3 regions of the Erwinia sp. HDF1-3R genome follow, and region 1 is predicted to be linked to each of the others. Evidence: predicted binding sites of a transcription regulator. Region 1 holds the regulator's gene; each other region holds the start of a gene.
The links. The regulator PhoB, encoded in region 1, activates phosphate uptake and scavenging genes when phosphate is short. The targets are predictions, from matches to a motif close to CTGTCATAAAACTGNCNNAT.

Region 1 (2,204 bases):
GTTGCGCCGCGCGCCTTCAAGCTGGTGCATCTGCGTGACGTCCCGAGCCACCAGGAGCCACTGCCCTTCGCTGTAGGACATTACGCGAAATTCAAGGTGACGCTGACTGTTAAGCACCAGCATCAGCGGGCGGGTAAATTCGCGCTGGCGCAGATAGCGGGTGAACTCAGGATAGCGCAGCAGGTTGAGGATATTTTGTCCGTTATCTTCGGGCCAGCGCAGACCGAGCATCTGCTGAGCGAGGCCGTTGCACCAGAAGATGCTGCCCTCTTCGGTGGTCAGCACCAGCGCATCAGGCAGTGATTCGGCGCCGCTGCGAAAGCGTTTGATCAGATGGCCCAGTTCGCGACGTCGACGGCGGTTTCGCGCCTGCATCTGGTAAATACCGTAAAAAAGGGGTTCCCAGCTGCCGCGCCCACCTGGCGGCGTCATGCTGCGGTCGATCCACAACCAGTGCGAAAGACGAAGGATGTTGGCAAAATGCCAGCCCAGCAGGGCCAGCACGGAGAGCAGCAGCAGCCACGGCAGATAGCCGATCAGCAGGCTGAGAGCCAGCGCGGGCAGGCACGCCAGCAGCAGTTCAAGCAGTAATCTCTTCCAGGAGAGGCGTTCCAGCACGGTGGATACTCCGTTGCGAGATCAGTAGCGTGAGGAAAAACGGTAACCTGTGCCGCGCACCGTTTGCACCATGCGATCGTGCCCGGTAAGTTCGAGCGCTTTGCGCAGTCGGCGAATATGCACATCAACGGTACGATCTTCGACGTAAACGTTAGTGCCCCATACGTGATTAAGCAACTGTTCACGGCTGTAAACGCGCTCGGGATGGGTCATAAAGAAGTGCAGCAGCTTATATTCCGTCGGCCCCATTTCAACGGGCTGGGTATCGGACATCACCCGGTGGGAGGAGGGATCCAGTGTCAGTCCCTGCATTTCGATCGCTTCTTCCACCGCCATCGGTGAAATGCGGCGCATGACCGCTTTGATGCGGGCGATAAGCTCTTTTGGTGAGAATGGCTTGGTGATGTAGTCATCGGCTCCCACCTCAAGGCCCCGAACGCGATCTTCTTCTTCGCCGCGCGCCGTGAGCATCATGACCGGTATATGTCGGGTCATGGCTTCACGCTTCAAGTGCCGGATGAGCTGAATGCCCGATCCGCCGGGGAGCATCCAGTCCAGCAGTATCAGGTCGGGCCAGGGTTCAATGAGCAGGTTGATGGCGCTGTCATAGTCTTCTGCTTCAATCGGTTGATAATCATTTTGTTCCAGAACGAAACAGAGCATTTCACGGATGGGGGTTTCATCTTCAACCACCAGAATGCGCTTAGCCATTATTACTCCTGCTGCGGTAACGGGATGTCATTGAGACTCGCGGCGTTATTATGCGTCACTTTTATGACATATTTATGAAAAAAGCCCCAGCCCCAGACGCAATTATGCTGCATGGGACGAATATCTGCGCTGCCGGTGGATAATCCCTGCGGGTGACGGTGAGTTGTGCAGGCTGGGATTTTTGCTTTGTCGGTGGATAATCCCTGCGGGTGACGGGCGTCCTCGCGCCAGGCTTTGCCTGGTGCCTTTGGCTCCGGCTCCAGGCCGGACGGCCCGGTCGCGAGCGGGCATCCCTGCCCGCCGCTCCCTGAGTGCAGCATCCCTGCTGCCCTCGCCTGGCCTTCCGTCTGCGCCGCAGCGCTGCGGAATGCCCGTCACCCGCAGGGATTATCCACCTCTCAGGCTTCCGGGCCGCTTTAAGTAAAACCGTTTATCTGTCCGCAGGCTGCTGAGCTGCTCCGGTAAAAACGTTTATCTGTCCGCGGGCTACTGAGCTGCTCCGGTAAAACCGTTTATCTGTCCGCAGATTTCATAGCCTATCCCCGTTAAGGTTTGCTCTCGCGCAGGATTCGGCTCACTTTTCGATTTAGTTTTTGGTACCGCTATTTAGGTCATTTATCTGCACCATGAAAAAACCAGTCAAAATAAACTGAGCACTCTCAGTCTTCTGATTTTCTTCATATCCCAACTATTTTGGTCATTGCATATTTCCTGTACGCATTCATATCTGACGAAGAGTTTCCGGGAATCTCCGACACCGCCCTTAACCGCAGCCAGCACAATGCAATAAGCCGACGGGTGGGGCCCGGTGACAGGCAATCCGCAGCGCTGAGCGCAGGGAGGAAGACCCGGATGGGCCAGCAGGGAGGCTGGCA
Region 2 (2,204 bases), 1.4 Mb from region 1:
CGCAATCCCTCTCCGGTCGGGACGGTAACCTGCTCAAGCCAACGACCTCTGAGCAGTATGAGGCCGGTGTGAAGTATCAGCCGGTGGGTACCTCCGATCTCTACTCCATCGCCGTTTATGATTTAACGCAGAAGGATGTTGGCAACCGCGTGGTGGTGGGCTCCTACTATGATCCGGCAGGAAAAGTGCATTCACAGGGGCTTGAACTGGAAGCACACAACCAGCTCACGCCGCGCCTGAGCACCCTTGCCAGCTATACGCTGAACCACGTGCGCTATAAGGACTCGGTGGACGGCAACGACGGACATACCCCTTACGTCACGCCGAATTCCATGGCGTCGGCCTGGGCTAAATACCAGTTTGACTATGGGCTGAGCGTCGGTGCGGGCGTGCGCTATATCGGCAAGCAGTGGGCAGATAACGAAAATACTACGCGCCTGCCCTCCGTCACGCTGTTTGACGCGTCAGTGCGTGCCGATCTGGGCGCCTGGAACAGCAGCCTGAAAGGCGCCTTCGTGCAGGTTAACGCCAATAACCTGACCGATCGTGACTACGTCTCGGCCTGTTACGGTACCGGTTACTGCTACTGGGGCGCTGAGCGGACTATTATGGCGACCGTCGGCTACGACTTCTGATGCGACGTCGCTGTTCCAGATAGTGTGCCGGGGTATGTGCAGCGGTAATGCGCGCATTAATTCAGCGTAACGCCTCAGTCAGCCCGAAAACTCAGCGTGGGATAACCCTGCGCTGAGTTTTTTTATGCCCGGCAGTCAGTCACTTTCCGTGTCATAAAAATGTCATATTGCGTACATGTCACTGTCATCAAAATGTCCTATTTTCCCTCCAGCAGCAAAAAATACTGAGATTAAGACCGCGTGTAGTCTGACTTTTAATCCCCCGGAGGGAATATGACACTGGTACGCAAAACCCTGACGCAATTCGTCGCAGTAACCCTTTCACTTAGCACTCTTTCCGTCATGGCGGCCACCAATTTGACCGGCGCGGGCGGCACCTTCCCGGCACCGGTTTATAACAAATGGGCCGCAGAGTACAACACGGCGACGGGTGCGCAGGTTAACTATCAGGGCATTGGATCCTCCGGCGGTGTAAAGCAAATCATCGCGAAAACCGTCGACTTTGGCGCGTCTGACGCCCCAATGAAAGACGACGAACTGCAAAAAAATGGCCTGTTCCAGTTTCCTACCGTGATTGGCGGCGTGGTACTGGCCGTTAATCTGCCTGGGGTGAAATCCGGCCAGCTGACGCTGGACGGGAAAACCGTCGGCGATATTTATCTGGGCAACGTTAAAAAGTGGAATGACCCGGCTATTAGTCGCCTGAACCCTGGCGTTAAGCTGCCCGACAGCAACATCAACGTGGTGCGCCGCGCCGACGGATCCGGCACCTCGTTCGTCTTCACCAGCTACCTGGCAAAGGTGAACAGCGACTGGAACAGCAAAGTGGGCAAGGGGAATACCGTAAACTGGCCGGTTGGCCTGGGCGGTAAGGGTAATGACGGCGTTGCTGCCTTTGTTCAGCGGCTGCCAGGCTCAATTGGCTACGTCGAGTATGCCTATGCGAAACAAAACGGCCTGGCCTGGACCAAACTGCTGGATGCCGATGGCAAAGCGGTTGAACCCGGTGAGCAGAGCTTCAGCAATGCGGCGAAAGGCGCAGACTGGCAGCGCTCTTTTGCTCAGGATCTGACGTTTCAGAAGGGCGAAAATGCCTGGCCGATTACCTCCACCACCTTCATTTTGCTGCATAACGTGCAGGATAGCGCCGACAAGGGCGCAGCCGTGCTGAAATTCTTCGACTGGGCCTACAAAAACGGCAGCAAAACCACCACCAGCCTCGACTATGCGCCGCTGCCGGATGCGGTAGTTAAGCAGATCCGCGCCGCATGGAAAACCAACGTTAAAGACAGCTCAGGCAAGGCCCTCTTTTAGTCAAGGGGCTCGCTGACTGACCCCGGTATGGGGCGAGCCCTGGGCCGCCCCTACACTTCACTTACTGAGAACGCTATGGCTGCAACCACGCCGACATTCAGGCCTCCCGGCAGGCGGGGCGATATTATCTTCAGCGCGCTGGTTAAGCTGGCGGCGCTGATTGTACTGTTGCTGCTGGGCGGCATTATCGTTTCGCTTATTATCTCCTCCTGGCCGAGTATCCAGAAGTTTGGTTTCGCATTTTTATGGACCAAA
Region 3 (2,204 bases), 1.1 Mb from region 1:
TTAACCAACAGCCCGGCTGGTACATGCATATTGTTCATTATCCCCAGCGTCCCGGCGTCAACCTGAGTGGCACCATAGTTCCACATAAAGTAGCCGAGGCCAGAAGCCACCACGCCCAGCCAGATGAGTATTCCCCACTGGAATGACGTCGTGGGAAGCCGGTGCGGATTACCCCAGAGAAACCAGGCCACAACGGCGACAGCGGCCGCGCCCAGATAGAACCAGGAGAACGCGGTATGCTGCGGCACGGGCCGAACTTCCTGTAGACGCTTGTACCCCACCAGGCCAATCGCAAAGCAGATATTCGCCAGCTGGACCAGCAGCAGGCCGAACCAGAAATGGTCACTTATTTTGTCGTAGCGAATAATGGCCGCGCCCACCACCGCCAGCAGGGCGCTAAACAGGTAGCCCGCACGTATGCCACGCCCCCTTAGCAAATCGTAAATCAACGTCACCCAAAGAGGAGTAAGTACGGTAAACAGCAGAAAGTCCGATACGCTGAGATAGAGAAAAGCCTGGAAGCTGATCAGATACATAATGCCCAGCTGCATCGCGCCTACCGCCATATACAGCAGGATGGTTGAAATCCGGTGGCCGCGAAAACGTAAAAAGGGCAGGAAAACGACTGCCGCGAGCAGCAGGCGGATCAGCACGGAGAATACGCTATCAACCTGCCCCGCCAGATACTCGCCTATCAGGCTGAAAGAAAAGGCCCACAGGACTGTGGTGACAATCAGTAACGTCACAATGATTCACTCGGCAGTAAAAGGGGCCGTAGTGTAGCGAAAACTCAGGGATCACAGGAAAATATTTGGTTTACAACTGAGCATTAACCAACCGAAAAATCCATAGACTCTTTGCGCTCATAAAATGTTCATAAACGAGCAGCCTGTCAGGCGCTCGCCTTTTTTCTGTGACTGATATCACTTTTTTGCCTCATCAGAACCTTCTGAACAAGTGACAACAGACACATAAAACATCTATTTGACATAAAATTGTAACATTTGCGCCCTTCTTCACGGTTCGCTTAGCCCCTCTCCCCTATCCTTTGCGCGATATGGAACATTGGGTCGTACGGAAGTTTCGACCGTTCCCGCCAGGCGCCTCAGGGCGTCAAAAAATAGATAAACCGCGCCATTGGAGGCCAAATGCTAAGTATTTTTAAGCCAGCTGCGCACCAGCCACGGGTAGATAAGAAGCAAATTGATCCGCTATACCGCAAACTGCGCTGGCAAATTTTCCTGGGAATTTTCTTCGGCTATGCCGCCTATTATCTGGTACGTAAGAACTTTGCGCTGGCAATGCCTTATCTGGTCGATCAGGGCTTCTCGCGCGGCGATCTGGGTTTCGCCCTGTCAGGCATCTCCATTGCCTACGGCATCTCAAAATTCATCATGGGGTCCGTCTCTGACCGTTCCAATCCGCGCGTTTTCCTGCCTGCGGGGCTAATCCTGGCCGCCGCCGTCATGCTGTTTATGGGATTTGTCCCCTGGGCCACCTCCAGCATTATGGTCATGTTTGTGCTGCTGTTTCTCTGTGGCTGGTTCCAGGGAATGGGATGGCCGCCGTGCGGAAGGACCATGGTGCACTGGTGGTCACAGAAGGAGCGCGGGAGAGTGGTTTCCGTCTGGAACTGCGCCCACAACGTCGGTGGCGGTATTCCGCCTCTGCTCTTTCTGTTGGGGATGGCCTGGTTTAACGACTGGAAAGCGGCACTCTATATGCCAGCATTCGGCGCCATCGTCATTGCGATTTTTGCCTTTGCCCTGATGCGCGATACGCCTCAGTCCTGCGGGCTGCCGCCGGTGGAAGAGTACAAAAACGACTATCCCCCTGACTACAACGAAAAGCAGGAGCAGGAGCTGACCGCCCGGCAAATTTTTATGCAGTACATTCTGCCTAACAAACTGCTGTGGTACATCGCGCTGGCGAACGTATTCGTCTATCTGCTGCGTTACGGCATTCTCGACTGGTCGCCCACCTACCTGAAAGAGGTGAAGCATTTCGCCCTGGATAAGTCCTCATGGGCCTATTTTCTCTATGAGTATGCCGGGATCCCTGGCACGCTGCTGTGCGGCTGGATGTCAGACAAAGTCTTTAAAGGGAACCGTGGCGCGACCGGCGTATTTTTTATGGTGCTGGTGACCATTGCCACCGTGGTGTACTGGATGAACCCGGCCGGTAATCCGGGCATTGATATGGCC

Region 2: a site for PhoB is predicted at 784-803, ahead of pstS (phosphate ABC transporter substrate-binding protein PstS). Genes of this name have one in related genera too.
Region 3: a site for PhoB is predicted at 985-1,004, ahead of glpT (glycerol-3-phosphate transporter). Genes of this name have one in related genera too.

Annotation. Positions count from the first base shown of each region.
Region 1 is NZ_CP155071.1:1,335,772-1,337,975, reverse strand. It holds gene phoR (phosphate regulon sensor histidine kinase PhoR) at 1-618, opposite strand, end outside; gene phoB (phosphate response regulator transcription factor PhoB) at 640-1,329, opposite strand; gene AAGR22_RS06030 (hypothetical protein) at 1,332-1,649, opposite strand.
Region 2 is NZ_CP155071.1:4,767,526-4,769,729, reverse strand. It holds gene AAGR22_RS21680 (TonB-dependent siderophore receptor) at 1-635, shown strand, start outside; gene pstS (phosphate ABC transporter substrate-binding protein PstS) at 909-1,949, shown strand; gene pstC (phosphate ABC transporter permease PstC) at 2,025-2,204, shown strand, end outside.
Region 3 is NZ_CP155071.1:231,652-233,855, reverse strand. It holds gene AAGR22_RS01100 (carboxylate/amino acid/amine transporter) at 1-746, opposite strand, end outside; gene glpT (glycerol-3-phosphate transporter) at 1,149-2,204, shown strand, end outside.